Regions from separate parts of the Streptomyces sp. SUK 48 genome, predicted to be linked through region 2. Evidence: riboswitches for the same ligand, from Rfam matches in the RefSeq annotation. Region 2 holds a riboswitch; each other region holds the start of a gene.
What was found. A riboswitch is a leader RNA that binds a small molecule or an ion and turns the genes downstream of it on or off. The one in region 2 is predicted to bind cobalamin.

Region 1 (4,750 bases), 5.4 Mb from region 2:
GGGTTCCGGAAGCGGAAGCGGAGCCTCATACCCCCGATGCGGTCACTCCTCTGCCCGCCCCAGTTCATCTTCCGTTCACCCAGGTTGCCTACGTTCATCCGGACAACGACCTCGAATGATTGTCTGGGTAAATGGAAAGCTTCTCGCTGATCCTCGCGATTGTGGTGGTCACCGCACTCGCGTTTGATTTCACGAACGGTTTCCACGACACCGCGAACGCGATGGCCACCACCATCTCCACCGGCGCGATGAAGCCGAAGCTCGCGGTAGCCATGTCCGCCACCCTCAACCTGGTGGGCGCCTTCCTCTCCGTGGAGGTCGCCAACACGATCTCCAAGGGACTCGTCGACGAGAGCGGCATCCGCCCCGAGGTCATCTTCGCCGCCCTGGTCGGCGCGATCCTCTGGAACCTGCTGACCTGGCTGGTGGGCCTGCCCTCCAGTTCCTCGCACGCCCTGATGGGCGGTCTGATCGGCGCCGCCGTCGCCTCCGCCGGATTCGGCGCCGTGCACGGCGAGGTGCTGGTCACCAAGGTGCTGCTGCCCGCGGTCGCCGCGCCGGTCGTGGCGGGTCTCGCCGCGCTGGTGGCGACCCGGCTCTCCTACCGGGCCGGCACCAGGACCGAGGGCGAGGCCACCCGCAAGGGCTTCCGCGCCGGACAGGTCGCCTCCGCCGCGCTGGTCTCCCTCGCGCACGGCACCAACGACGCGCAGAAGACGATGGGCATCATCACCCTCGCGCTGATCGCGGGCGGCGCCATCGCCCCCGGCTCCAACCCTCCCACCTGGGTGATCCTCTCCGCGGGCCTCGCCATCGCGCTCGGCACCTACATCGGCGGCTGGCGCATCATCCGCACCATGGGCACCGGCCTCACCGATCTGGAGCCCCGCCAGGGCTTCGCCGCGCAGACCAGCGCCGCGACCGCCATCCTGGCCTCCTCCCACCTCGGCTTCTCCCTCTCCACCACCCACGTCGTCTCCGGCGCGGTGATGGGTTCGGGCCTCGGCCGCAAGGGCGGTGTGGTCCGCTGGTCCACCGCGACCCGGATGGCCGTCGCCTGGGTGCTCACCCTGCCGGCCGCCGCGCTGGTCGGCGCGGGCGCCGAGGCCGTCACCGGACTCGGCGACGGGGGCACCGCCGCGGTCGCCGTCTTCCTGGTCGCCGCGAGCGCCTGGATCTACAAGCTGTCCCGGCGCGAGGTCATCGACCACACCAACGTGGTCGCCGACCCGGCCGCGGAGCCCTCCGGCGTGGTGACCACCGCCATCGCCGCGGTGAGCCCCCCGCCCGCGGGCACGATCACCGAGGACCTGACGGCCACCATCCCGGCCCCCGCGCAGGCCCCGGCCGCCGAAGCGACGGCCTCCGCCGCCGCCACGGCCCCGCCCGCCACCGTCTGACCCCCGAGCCCCGTTCACCAAGGAAGCGACCCCATGAAGATCGACTGGGCGGCCATCGGCTCCGTCTTCGGCGTCAGCCTCGCGTTCACCGTGGGCCTGGTGGTCCTGTTCACCCTCGGCGTCAACGGCCTCGCCCGGCGCGAGAAGGCCGCGGCCGAGGGCGGCTCCGCCACGCTCGCCGTCACCGGCGCCTACGTCTGCTTCGCGGCCTGCGCGGCGGCGGTGGCGTACGGCATCCTCCTGATCGTCGCCAAGCCCTGAGCCCGGGGCCCGCGTCGGCCCCGGCAGTTCCCCGAAGGCTCCCCTCCGCGCCCGCGGCAGGGGAGCCTCTCGCATGCCCCGGCCACCCCTCGTGGTGTGGGAATCTGCACACTCCCGCAGGTCAACGGCAAGTTGACGGCCGTTCCGGGGGCGTGGTGGACTGCCCACGCCATCTACGGCAGCAGAAGAGGAAGCCGGTGCGAATCCGGCGCGGTCCCGCCACTGTCACCGGGGAAGAACTCCCCGGGTAGCCAGGAACTCTCGCCGCCGGATCACGTCGAACCAGGGCGCGGACACCCTGAGTGAGGACACATCGCCATGCTCGGCTGCCGAAGGACCAGTACCAGCACCACTGCCGCGGTGACCACGGCCGGCTGAGCCGATGGCCGCCGATCGCAGTTACGCGTACGGCGCCGCCGCCGGACTCCTCGGCGACCTCCTCCTCGGCGATCCCCGCCGCGGGCACCCGGTCGCCGCGTTCGGGCGTGCGGCCGCCGCCGTCGAGGGCGCGTTGTGGCACGACCACCGCGGCTGGGGCACCCTGCACACCACCGTGTGCGCCGGTGGCGCCGTCGCGCTCGGAGCGCTGGCCGCACGCGTCGTACGCCCCTCCCCCGCCGCCTCCGCCGCCCTGACCGCCGCGGCCGCCTGGGCCGTCGTCGGCGGCACCTCCCTCGCCCGCGAGGCCGAGGCCATCGGGGCCGCCCTGACCGCCGGGGACATCGAGGGAGCCCGCGCCCGGCTGCCGCATCTGTGCGGCCGGGACCCGCAGGCGCTGGACGCCGACGGGATCGCGCGGGCCGTGGTCGAGTCGGTCGCCGAGAACACCTCCGACGCGGTCGTGGGCGCCCTGGTGTGGGGCGCCGCCGCCGGCGTGCCGGGGCTGCTCGGCTTCCGGGCCGTCAACACCCTGGACGCGATGGTGGGTCACAAGTCCGCCCGGTACCGCCGCTTCGGCTGGGCGTCCGCGCGCCTGGACGACGTGGCCGGCTGGCCGGGAGCCCGGCTGACCGCCGTCCTCGCCGCCGCGGCCGGACCCGATCCGCGCCGCGCCCTGCGGGCCTGGCGCGCCGACGCCCGCCGCCATCCGAGCCCCAACGCCGGTCCCGTGGAGGCATCCTTCGCGGGCGCCCTCGGCGTACGCCTGGGCGGCACCCTCTCCTACGGCGGCCGCGTCGAGCACCGTCCCGTGCTGGGCGGCGCCACCGGACGGGCCGTACAGGTCGCCGACATCGGGCGGGCCGTACGGCTCTCCCGGCGCGTCGGCCTGCTCGCGCTCGGCACCACGGTCGCCGCGCGCCTCCTCGTCAACGCACGGAAGGGACGCGGGAAGTGAACGGTGGGCTCCTCGTCGCCGGCACCACCTCCGACGCCGGCAAGAGCGTCGTGACGGCCGGGATCTGCCGCTGGCTGGTGCGCCAGGGCGTGAAAGTCGCGCCGTTCAAGGCGCAGAACATGTCCCTCAACTCCTTCGTCACCCGCGAGGGCGCCGAGATCGGGCGGGCCCAGGCCATGCAGGCCCAGGCGTGCCGGATCGAGCCGACCGCGCTGATGAACCCCGTGCTGCTCAAGCCGGGCGGCGAACAGAGCAGCCAGGTGGTGCTGCTGGGCAAGCCGGTGGGCGAGATGAGCGCGCGCGGCTACCACGGCGGACGCCAGCAGCGGCTGCTGGGCACGGTCCTCGACTGTCTGGCCGAGCTGCGCGGACAGTACGACGCGGTGATCTGCGAGGGCGCGGGCAGCCCGGCCGAGATCAATCTGCGCCGCACCGACATCGTCAACATGGGGATCGCGCGCGGCGCCCGGCTGCCCGTGCTCGTCGTCGGCGACATCGACCGCGGCGGCGTCTTCGCCTCCTTCTTCGGCACCCTCGCACTGCTCTCGCCCGAGGACCAGGAGCTGGTCGCCGGGTTCCTGGTGAACAAGTTCCGCGGCGATGTCTCGCTGCTGGAGCCGGGGCTGGACATGCTCAAGGGCCTCACCGGGCGGCCGGCGTACGGCGTGCTGCCGTTCCGGCACGGGCTCGGCATCGACGAGGAGGACGGCCTCCGCGTCTCCCTGCGGGGCGCGGTGCGGGAGTCGGCCGTCGCTCCCCCGCTCGGCGCGGACGTGCTGCGCGTCGCCGTGTGCGCGATCCCGCTGATGTCCAACTTCACCGACGTGGACGCGCTGGCCGCCGAACCCGGCGTCGTGGTGCGGTTCGTGGACCGCCCGGAGGAGCTGGCCGACGCCGACCTGGTCGTCGTCCCCGGCACCCGGGGCACCGTCCGGGCGCTCCGGTGGCTGCGCGAGCGCGGCCTCGCCGACGCGCTCGCCCGCAGGGCCGCCGAACACCGGCCCGTGCTCGGCGTCTGCGGCGGCTTCCAGATCCTCGGCGAGCACATCGAGGACGACGTGGAGTCGCGGGCCGGCGCCGTCCCCGGCCTCGGGCTGCTGCCCGTGCGAGTGCGGTTCGCCCGCGAGAAGACCCTCACCCGCCCCACCGGCCGGGCCCTCGGCGAACCGGTCGAGGGGTACGAGATCCATCACGGCGTCGCCCGGGTCGGCGGCGGCGAACCCTTCCTGGACGGCTGCCGGGTGGGCGCCACCTGGGGCACCCACTGGCACGGCTCCCTGGAGTCGGACGGCTTCCGCCGGGCCTTTCTGCGCGAGGTGGCCGCCGCCGCGGGCCGCCGCTTCGTGCCCGCGCCGGACACCTCCTTCGCCGCGCTGCGCGAGGAGCAGCTCGACCGGCTCGGCGACCTGATCGAACAGCACGCGGACACGGACGCGCTGTGGCGGCTCATCGAGTCCGGCGCGCCGCAAGGACTGCCCTTCATCCCACCGGGAGCGCCCGCATGAGCACAGTGTTGTTGTTGTCCACCGCCGACACGGATCTGCTGGCGGCCCGGGCCAGTGGGGCCGGCTATCTGATCGGCAACCCCACCCGGGTCGACGTCGCCGAGGAGCTGCCGCGGCTGCTGGCGGGCGCGGACCTCGCCGTCGTACGCCTCCTCGGCGGCAAACGCGCCTGGGAGGACGGGCTGGCCGCGCTGAAGGCGTCCGGCGTCCCGGCGGTGCTGCTGGGCGGCGAGACGGTGCCGGACGCG
Region 2 (4,750 bases):
TGCGGCCCCGTCGTGGACGGGTAGTTCGCGCCCGGCGTGGGACTCGGCCCAGCGGGCCGCCGCCGTCTTCAACCCGGAGAAGGAGAAGTCGTAGGAGCCCGGGAGAGGGCGAGGGAAGGCGACGGCGCGTGGATCGCCCTCGCGGGCGGCACGGTCGATGGCCGGACCGCCGGGGTACGGCAGGCCGAAGACCCGGGCGACCTTGTCGAAGCACTCCCCGGCGGCGTCGTCGAGGGTGTCGCCGAGGTGGGTGATCGGGTCGCGGGCCAGGTCGCGCACGAGGAGCAGCGAGGTGTGGCCGCCGGAGACGATCAGCACCATGCAGGGGTCGGGCAGCGGGCCGTGCTCCAGGGTGTCGGCGGCGACATGACCGGCCAGGTGGTGCACGCCGTAGAGCGGGACGCCGAGCGCGTAGGCGATGCCCTTCGCTCCTGCGAGGCCCACCTGCAGGGCGCCGGACAGCCCCGGGCCCGTGGTCACGGCGACCGCTCCGACGTCGGAGAGCCGCAGCCCCGCCTGGTCCAGTGCCTCACGCACCACCGGGCGCAGGGCGTGCAGGTGGGCGCGGGAGGCGATCTCGGGCACCACTCCGCCGAAACGGGCATGCTCGTCCATGCTCGACGCCACGGCGTGCCCGAGCAGGCGTCCGTCCCTGACGAGCCCCGCACCGGTTTCGTCACACGACGACTCGATCCCGAGCACGATCGGAGAGCCCATGCCCTCCCCTTCCTGCGGCGTCTACGTTATTGCGAACAGTGTGCAATAAGATCCGTGCGGATGTGAACCCGGACTCCGTCGCACGGGTGATCGCTTAGTAGAGTGCGCCCCTGTCGCCCCCTGAACTCCGAGGTAGCCAGCAGTGACCCCCGCCCGAGAAGGCCCGTCCTCCGCCGTCACCGTCGTAGGGATCGGAGCGGACGGCTGGAAGGGCCTGGCCGAACCCGCCCGTGCGGAACTGCGTCACGCCGAGGTGCTCATCGGCGGCCCGCGCCAGCTGGATCTGCTGCCTGCCGAGTGCGCCGGCGAGCGCGTCGCCTGGCCGTCGCCCCTGCGCCCCGCCGTCCCCCGCCTGCTCGCCGCCCACGTCGGCCGCCGCATCGCCGTTCTGGCCAGCGGCGACCCGATGTTCTACGGCATCGGACGCGCGCTCGCCGAGGAAGCCGACACACTGCGCGTCCTGCCCCACCCGTCATCCGTGTCCTATGCCGCCGCCCGGCTGGGTTGGCCGCTGGAGGACATCGAGGTCGTCACGCTGGTGGGCCGCCCCACCGCCCGCCTCGCCGCCGCCCTGCACGACGGCCGGCGCCTCCTCGTCCTCGGCGCCGACGCCACCACCCCCGGAGAAGTCGCCGCGCTGCTCAGCGACCGCGGCTTCGGACCGAGCCGGATGCGCGTCCTGGAACAGCTCGGCGGCGACCGCGAACGTACGACCGCCGAGACAACTGCCGACGACTGGGCACGGACGCAGCAGTCCGCCGATGCGCTCAACATCGTGGCCGTCGAATGCCGCCAGGCACCGGACACCCTGCGACTCGGTGCGGTGCCGGGGCTGCCCGACGAGGCGTACGAGCACGACGGGCAGCTCACCAAGAAGCACGTCCGGGCCGCCACGCTCGGCGCGCTCGTCCCCGCTCCCGGCGAACTCCTGTGGGACGTCGGTGGCGGGTCGGGCTCCATCGCGATCGAGTGGATGCGCACCCACCCGTCGTGCCGGGCCGTCACCGTCGAACGCGACCCTGCGCGTGCCGTACGTATCCTCCGCAACGCGGAGCGACTCGGCGTGCCGGGGCTTCGGGTCGTCACCGGTGCCGCTCCCGGCGCGTTGGCCGAACTCCCCGCGCCTCACGCCGTGTTCGTCGGCGGCGGACTCACCGCCCCCGGCCTGCTGGACGCCTGCTGGGCGGCACTGTCCCCTGGCGGGAGGCTCGTCGCCAACACGGTCACGCTGGAGTCGGAGGCACTGCTCGCCGACGCCTACCGCCGCCACGGTGGCGAGCTGGTACGGCTCGCGGTGGCACACGCCGTGCCCGTGGGCGGGTTCACCGGCTGGCGACAGGCCATGCCGGTCACCCAGTGGTCCGTACAGAAAACCCTCAATCCCGTTCCAGGAGCAGACAGATGACCGTGTACTTCATCGGCGCCGGCCCCGGTGCCGCCGACCTGATCACGGTGCGCGGCGCCCGGACGCTCGCCGCCTGCCAGGTCTGCCTGTACGCGGGCAGCCTCGTCCCGCGCGAACTGCTGGCGGAATGCCCGCCGGACGCACGCCTGGTCGACACCGCCCAGCTCGACCTGGACGAGATCACCGCCGAGTTGCTCCGCGCCCACGACGAGGGCCACGACGTGGCCCGGCTGCACTCGGGCGACCCGTCCGTGTTCAGCGCGGTCGCCGAGCAGATGCGGCGGCTGGACGCGGCCGGGGTGCCCTACGAGGTCGTCCCCGGCGTGCCCGCGTTCGCCGCCGCGGCGGCCTCCCTCAAGCGGGAGCTGACCGTGCCGACCGTCGGCCAGACCGTCATCCTCACCCGCGTAGCCAACCGCGCCACCGCCATGCCGGACGGCGAGGACCTGGCCACCCTCGGCCGCAGCGGCGCGCTGATCGTGCTGCACCTGGCCGCCAAGTACGTGGACCGCGTGGTGGAGGAACTCCTCCCGCACTACGGCGCCGACTGTCCTGCCGCGGTCGTGGCCTACGCCTCCCGCCCCGACGAGCTGATCATCCGGGGCGCCCTCGACGAGATCGCCCACAAGGTGAAGGAGGCCGGCGTCCTGCGCACAGCGGTGATCATGGTGGGGCGGACACTGGGGGCGGAGCAGTTCCGTGACAGCCACCTGTACTCGCCCGAGCGGGAGCGTCATCTCTGCTGAAACCCTCCGCGGAGCCTGCTTGTCAGGCTCCCCACGCCTCCCGTGGGGGAAGTCCGGTGAGAGTCCGGCGCTGACCCGCAACGGTGTGCACGACCCGGATCGACGGTGTCGTGCCAGCCCGATCGCCTGCGGGGGCGTATCGACCCGTTGACTGCTCGCCGTGGACTGCGAGACGGGACCGCCCGGCCGGCCTACGGCCGTACGGACTGCTCCTGCTCGACGTCCAGCAGGCGGCCCGTGTGAAGGACGGCCCTCCCGTGCGCCGAAGTATGGCTCCCAGTCGCATACCCCTGCTGCCGCTCAGCCTGGCTCTGGCGCTGCTGCTCCTGCTGTCCGTCGTGGGCGGGGTCGGGCTCGGTGCCGCCGGCGTCGGCTGGGGCGATGTGCTCGGTTTCCTGTGGGCCGGACTCACCGGCGGGACCGTGCACGCGAGTGACGCGGCCGCGTACACGATCGTCTGGGAGATCCGGCTGCCGCGGGTGTTCCTCGGTGCCGTGGTGGGAGCGGGTCTCGCGGCCGTCGGAGTGGCCGTGCAGGCGATGGTGCGCAACGCGCTGGCCGACCCCTTCGTGCTCGGTATCTCTTCGGGCGCGGCGGTGGGCGCCAACGCCGTCATCCTCCTCGGAGCCTTTGCCGGGTTCGGGGTGTGGGCGCTGTCCGCGTCGGCGTTCGCCTCGGCGCTCGCGGCCATGACGCTGGTCTACGCAGTGGCCCGCTCACCGCAGGGCCTGACGCCGCTGCGTCTGATTCTGACCGGTACCGCACTCGCATACGGCTTCGAGGCCGTCACCACCGTCATGGTGTTCGGCGCGGCCCGGGGTGAGGCGGCTCGGTCGGCCATGATGTGGCTGCTGGGCAGCCTGGGCGGAGCCACCTGGGCCCAGGTGCCGCTCGCGGCGGTCACCGTGGCGGCCGGATGGGTCTGGCTGCGCCTACGGGCCGAGGCACTCAACGCGCTCGCCATGGGCGACGAGACCGCGGCCGCCCTCGGTGCCGGACCGGCCCGGCTCCGTCGGGAGCTGTTCCTCGTCACCGCCGCCGTGACCGGGACGGTGGTGGCGGTCAGCGGGGCCATCGGATTCGTCGGGCTGATGGTGCCGCACGTCGTACGGATGCTCGTCGGCGCCGACCACCGCAGGGTGCTGGCGGTCGCCCCACTCGCCGGGGCCGTACTGCTGGTGTGGGCGGACGTACTGTCCCGGCTGCTGTTCGCCCCCGCCGAGTTGCCCGTCGGAGTGATCACCGCGGTCGTCGGGGTGCCCGCATTCCTGCTGCTGATGCGGCGAGGCGGCGGCTACGCGTTCGGAGGGCGTTGACATGCGACTCGACATCGACGACGTGACGATCGAGGCGGCCGGAACCCGCTTGGTCGAGCACATCCACCTCACCGTGGGCAGCGGGGCGTTCGTCGGACTGATCGGCCCCAACGGCAGCGGCAAGTCCACCCTGCTGCGCTCCCTGTACCGGGCACTGCGGCCGGCCGGGGGAGCGGTACGGCTGGGCGGCGACGACCTGCACACCATGGACGCCAGGGCCGCCGCCCGGCTGCTGGCCGCGCTGCCGCAGGAGTTTTCCGCCGAGTTCGACTTCACCGTCGCCGAGGTGGTCGCGGTGGGCCGGCTGCCGCACCGGGGCCGCTCGGCCGCAGCGGACCGGGAGATCTGCACCAGAGCGATGGACCGCACCGGCGTCGCCCACCTGACCGACCGCGGGTTCCTCAGCCTGTCCGGCGGCGAGAAGCAGCGGGTCCTCCTCGCCCGGGCCCTCGCCCAGCAACCACAGGTCCTGGTCCTCGACGAACCCACCAACCACCTCGACATCGCGCACCAGTTGGACGTGCTGTCCCTGGTCCGCGAGAGTGGCCTGACCGTGCTGGCCGCGC
Region 3 (4,750 bases), 280 kb from region 2:
CATCCGAGGGCCTCCGTCAGGCCGCGGGCCACGATGACGCGCATGATCTCGTTGGTTCCTTCCAGGATCTGGTGGACGCGAAGGTCGCGGACGATCTTCTCAATGCCGTACTCGGCGAGGTAGCCGTATCCGCCGTGCAGTTGCAGGGCGCGGTCGGCGACCGAGTACCCGGTGTCGGTGGCGAACCGCTTCGCCATGGCGCACAGGTACGGCGCCTGCGGGTCCCCGGCGTCCAGGGCGCGGGCCGCCTGCTGGACCAGGGCGCGGGCGGCGGTCAGCTCGGTCGCCATGTCGGCGAGGCGGAAGCGCAGGGCCTGGGCGTCGAGGAGGCGGGCGCCGAACGCCTCCCGGTCCGCGAGGTGGGCGAGGCTCCGGTCCAGGGCGCTGCGGGCGCCGCCGAGGGAGCAGGCGGCGATGCCGAGGCGGCCGCCGTTCAGGCCGTTCATCGCGATCCGGAAGCCGTCGCCCGGGCGGCCGAGGAGCCGGTCGGCGGGAATCCGGACGCCGTCCAGGACGACCTGGCGGGTGGGCTGGGCGTGCCAGCCCATCTTGCGTTCGTCCGGGCCGAAGGAGATCCCGGGGTCGTCCTTGTCGACCAGGAACGCGGAGATGCCGCGGGCGCCGGGTTCGCCGGTGCGGGCCATCACCACGTACACCTGGGCGGCGCCCGCGCCCGAGATGAACTGCTTGACGCCGGTGAGCACGTAGTGGTCGCCGTCGGGTACGGCACGGGTGGTGAGGGCGGCCGCGTCGGAGCCGGCGCCGGGTTCGGTCAGGCAGTAGCTCGACAGGTCGTCCATCGCGCACAGCCGGGGCAGCAGGCGCTCGCGCTGGGCGTCGTCGCCGTAGCAGTCGATCATCCAGGCGACCATGTTGTGGATGGACAGATAGCCGGCGATGGCGGGGCAGCCGGAGGCCAGGGTCTCGAAGACGAGCACGCCGTCGGCCCGGGTGAGGGCGGAGCCGCCGTGCTGCTCGCGGACGTAGACGCCGCCGAGGCCGAGCCCGGCGGCCTTGCGCAGGACGTCGACGGGGAAGTGCTTGTCCCGGTCCCAGTCCAGGGCGTGCGGGGCGAGGTGGTCCTGGGCGAAGTCGAGGGTGGCCTCGACGAGGGCCCGCTGGTCCTCGGTGAGCAGGGTGGTGGTCATACGGCGCTCAGCCCATCGTGGGGATCGTGAAGGAGGCGCCCTCGCGGCGGCCGGCGGGCCAGCGGGAGGTGACGGTCTTGGTGCGGGTGCAGAAGCGGATCGCGTCCGGTCCGTGCTGGCCGAGGTCGCCGAAGCCGGAGCGCTTCCAGCCGCCGAAGGTGTGGTGGGCGACGGGCACCGGGATGGGCACGTTCACGCCGACCATGCCGGTGTTCACCCGCCGGGTGAAGTCGCGGGCGGTGTCCCCGTCGCGGGTGAAGATCGCGACGCCGTTGCCGTAGCGGTGCTCGCTGGGCAGGCGCAGGGCCTCTTCGTAGCCGGCGGCGCGGACCACCGAGAGGACCGGGCCGAAGATCTCCTCCTGGTAGATCCGCATGTCCGGGGTGACCCGGTCGAAGAGGGAGGCGCCGGCGAAGAATCCCTTCTCGTGGCCGGGGAGGACGAAGTCCCTTCCGTCCACGACGAGTTCGGCGCCCTCCTGGACACCGAGGCCGACGTAGTCGCGGACCCGGCGCAGGGCCTCGGGGGCGACCAGCGGGCCGAAGTCGGCCGCGGGGTCGTCGCTGCGGCCGATGCGCAGCGCGGCGATGCGTTCGGTGAGCCGGGCGACGAGGGCGTCCGCGGTGGCCTCGCCGACCGGCACGGCGACCGAGATGGCCATGCAGCGCTCGCCGGCCGAGCCGTACCCGGCGCCGATCAGCGCGTCCACCGCCTGGTCCAGATCGGCGTCCGGCATCACGATCAGATGGTTCTTGGCGCCACCGAAGCACTGGGCGCGCTTGCCGTGGGCGGCGGCGGTGGCGTAGACGTGCGCGGCGATCGGGGTGGAGCCGACGAAGCCGAGGGCGGCGACGCGCGGGTCCTCCAGGAGGGTGTCGACAGCGTCCCGGGCGCCGTTGACGACGTTCAGCACGCCCGGCGGCAGGCCCGCCTCCAGGAAGAGTTCGGCGAGCCGCAGCGGCACCGACGGGTTGCGCTCGGAGGGCTTGAGGACGAAGGCGTTGCCGCAGGCCAGCGCGGGTGCGGCCTGCCAGAGCGGGATCATGGCGGGGAAGTTGAACGGTGTGATGCCCGCGATGACGCCGAGGGGCGCGCGCAGGGAGTGCACATCGATGCCGGTGCCCGCGTTGTCGCTGAACTCGCCCTTGAGCAGATGCGGGATGCCGACGGCGAACTCCACGACGTCCAGGCCGCGCTGGAGGTCGCCGTGGGCGTCGGCGACGGTCTTGCCGTGCTCGGCCGACAGCAGCCGGGCCAGCGCGTCCTTCTCCTGCTCGGCGAGCTGGAGGAAGCGCAGCAGGACGCGGGCGCGGCGCTGCGGGTTGAACTCGGCCCAGGCGCGCTGCGCCTCGGCGGCGGAGGCGATCGCGGCCTCGGTCTCGGCCCGGCCGGCGAGCGGCACCAGGGCCTGGACCTCACCGGTGTTGGGGTCGTACACCTCGCCGTGCGCCCCGGAGGTGCCCGGGACGCGCTTGCCGTCGACGAAGTGGGTCAACTCGCGTACGGCGGAGGGTGTCTGGGGACGGATCATGGCTGCCTGCTCTCGTCAGGGGGGTGATCCGGGATGGTGCGCGGCAGCGGCACACGGCCGGGTGCGCGGGGGCGCGTGCGGGCGTGCCGGGGCGGCGCGAAAGACGCGGTGGCGGGCCGGGCCTCAGACCGGTACGGCGGGATTGCCGCGCGGGAGGGGCCCGCGTCGGCTCGCGCCGGGATCATGGGTGCGCAGGGGTGCCATGCGTGTCGGCTCCATCCTCGTGGACAACACGGAACATCCCGCGGCCGGTATCCTGACTCCCGGATCAGCGCGCGCCGTCCGCCTTCCCGACATCCTGCTCGTCAGTGGCGTATGGGGCGACGGCGTACTCCCCGGTCACAGTGGCGGGACCGTGCCGGATTCACACCGGCTTCCCTGCACCGCGGGCCTTCTCCCCCGAATATATAGTTGGACGTCCTAGTAAATCCAGTGTCCCCGTGCATCCGGTGCGTCCGCACGGGATTCGGTACGCCTCTTCAGGCCACGCCGTCCGCGCTCTCCGCGGGCCGCTCACGGGGTCCGGCGAAGCGGACCGGAGCCCGGAAGCGGGCGCGGCGGGCGGCGCGCCGGAAGGTGGCCAGCACCGCCGGACCGGCCAGCAGCACGCACACGAAGTTGGTGACGGCCCGGCCGGTGTCCCAGCCCAGCGAGGTGGCGAGGTCGAAGGCGACGTAGCGGTGCCACTGCTCGGTGAAGGGCAGGCCCGGCAGATAGGCGATCGAACTGTTCGGGTCCAGGGAGAACGGCCAGAAGGAGAGGTTGAGCAGGAAGCCGAAGAGGTAGCCGGACAGCGAGCCGTAGCCGGCGAGCATGAGCACCTCGCGCCGGCCGCTCGCCCGGGGCAGGAATCCGGCGAGCATGCCGACGAACGCGCAGCCGAACATCTGGTACGGCATCCAGGGCCCCACTCCCCCGGTGATCAGCGCGGAGGCGAACAGCGAGGTGCAGCCGAGGACGAAGCCGAAGCCAGGTCCGTACACCCGCCCGGCGAGCACCAGGACGAAGAAGACCGTCTCGATGCCCGCCGTACCGGCCCCGAGGGGGCGCAGGGCCGCGTCGACGGCGGAGAGCACGCCGAGCATGGCGAGTGCCTTGGAGTCGATGCCGCCCTCGGCGATCTCCGAGAGCACCACGCACAGCACGAGCACCAGCAGCACGGCGAAGATCAGCGGGGGCGCGTAGGAGGAGCCGAACGTCCCGGGCGCGACCACGAACGGCCAGAAGAACGCGACGAGTCCGAGGAGGGCGGCGAGTGCCATGACCACCCCGGCCCGTCCGGTCAGCCGGATGGCGGGCGCTCCGGCCCCCGCGCGTCCTCTCACGACCGCGCCCCTTCCGGGTCCGCGAGTTCCCGCTCGACCTGATGCACCGTCAGGAAGGTGAGAGGGGCGAGGATCTTCGCCGTCTGCGGGGCGAAGGTCGGCGAGGAGACGATGACTTCGGCGGTGGGGCCGTCGGCCACGACGTCCCCCTCGGCCATGACGACGACCCGGTCGGCGGCGCGGGCGGCGAACTCGACGTCATGGGTGGAGATGACGACCGCGCGGCCCTCGGCCGCCAGGGCGTCCACGATGCCGGTCAGCGCCGCCTTGGCCCGGTAGTCCAGGCCCCGGGTCGGCTCGTCCAGGAGCACGACCGCCGGTGCGGCGGCCAGTTGGACGGCCAGGACGAGAGCGAGCTTCTGCCCCTCCGACAGGTCGCGGGGATGTGTGGCGTCCTCGATGCCGGGCGCGAGCCGGTCCAGCAGCCCGCGCGCCGTCACCCCGGCCGTCGACTCGGCGTCCGCCTGGGCGAGTTCCTGCCCGACGCTCTCCAGGTAGAGCAGGTCGGCGGGCGTCTGCGGGACCAGTCCGACGAGCCCGCGGGCCTCGGCGGCCGACACCGCGTGCGGGTCCCGCGCGCCGTGTTCGCCGCTCACCCGGACGGTGCCGGCGCGGCGGGGTCCGGAGCCCTGGAGGGCCCACAGCAGGGAGGACTTGCCGGAGCCGTTGCGGCCCATCAGCGCGACGACCTCGCCCGCGTGCAGATCGAGGTCCACGGCGCGTACGGCGGCGACGTCCCGGTAGGC

Region 1: linked by a shared signal. The riboswitch ahead of GHR20_RS27570 (cobalamin biosynthesis protein) and the one ahead of GHR20_RS03610 (iron ABC transporter permease) in region 2 are both predicted to bind cobalamin.
Region 3: linked by a shared signal. The riboswitch ahead of GHR20_RS04635 (CoA-acylating methylmalonate-semialdehyde dehydrogenase) and the one ahead of GHR20_RS03610 (iron ABC transporter permease) in region 2 are both predicted to bind cobalamin.

What each region holds. Positions count from the first base shown of each region.
Region 1 is NZ_CP045740.1:6,235,651-6,240,400, reverse strand. Features, by position in the region: gene GHR20_RS27580 (inorganic phosphate transporter) at 132-1,400, shown strand; gene GHR20_RS27575 (hypothetical protein) at 1,434-1,661, shown strand; cobalamin riboswitch at 1,801-1,945, shown strand; gene GHR20_RS27570 (cobalamin biosynthesis protein) at 2,044-2,997, shown strand; gene GHR20_RS27565 (cobyric acid synthase) at 2,994-4,502, shown strand; gene cobN (cobaltochelatase subunit CobN) at 4,499-4,750, shown strand, end outside.
Region 2 is NZ_CP045740.1:812,415-817,164, reverse strand. Features, by position in the region: gene tsaD (tRNA (adenosine(37)-N6)-threonylcarbamoyltransferase complex transferase subunit TsaD) at 1-717, opposite strand, end outside; gene cbiE (precorrin-6y C5,15-methyltransferase (decarboxylating) subunit CbiE) at 860-2,122, shown strand; gene cobM (precorrin-4 C(11)-methyltransferase) at 2,119-2,868, shown strand; cobalamin riboswitch at 2,885-3,017, shown strand; gene GHR20_RS03610 (iron ABC transporter permease) at 3,138-4,184, shown strand; gene GHR20_RS03605 (ABC transporter ATP-binding protein) at 4,186-4,750, shown strand, end outside.
Region 3 is NZ_CP045740.1:1,092,641-1,097,390, forward strand. Features, by position in the region: gene GHR20_RS04625 (enoyl-CoA hydratase/isomerase family protein) at 1-3, opposite strand, end outside; gene GHR20_RS04630 (acyl-CoA dehydrogenase family protein) at 1-1,148, opposite strand, end outside; gene GHR20_RS04635 (CoA-acylating methylmalonate-semialdehyde dehydrogenase) at 1,156-2,679, opposite strand; cobalamin riboswitch at 2,908-3,089, opposite strand; gene GHR20_RS04640 (ECF transporter S component) at 3,159-3,941, opposite strand; gene GHR20_RS04645 (ABC transporter ATP-binding protein) at 4,001-4,750, opposite strand, start outside.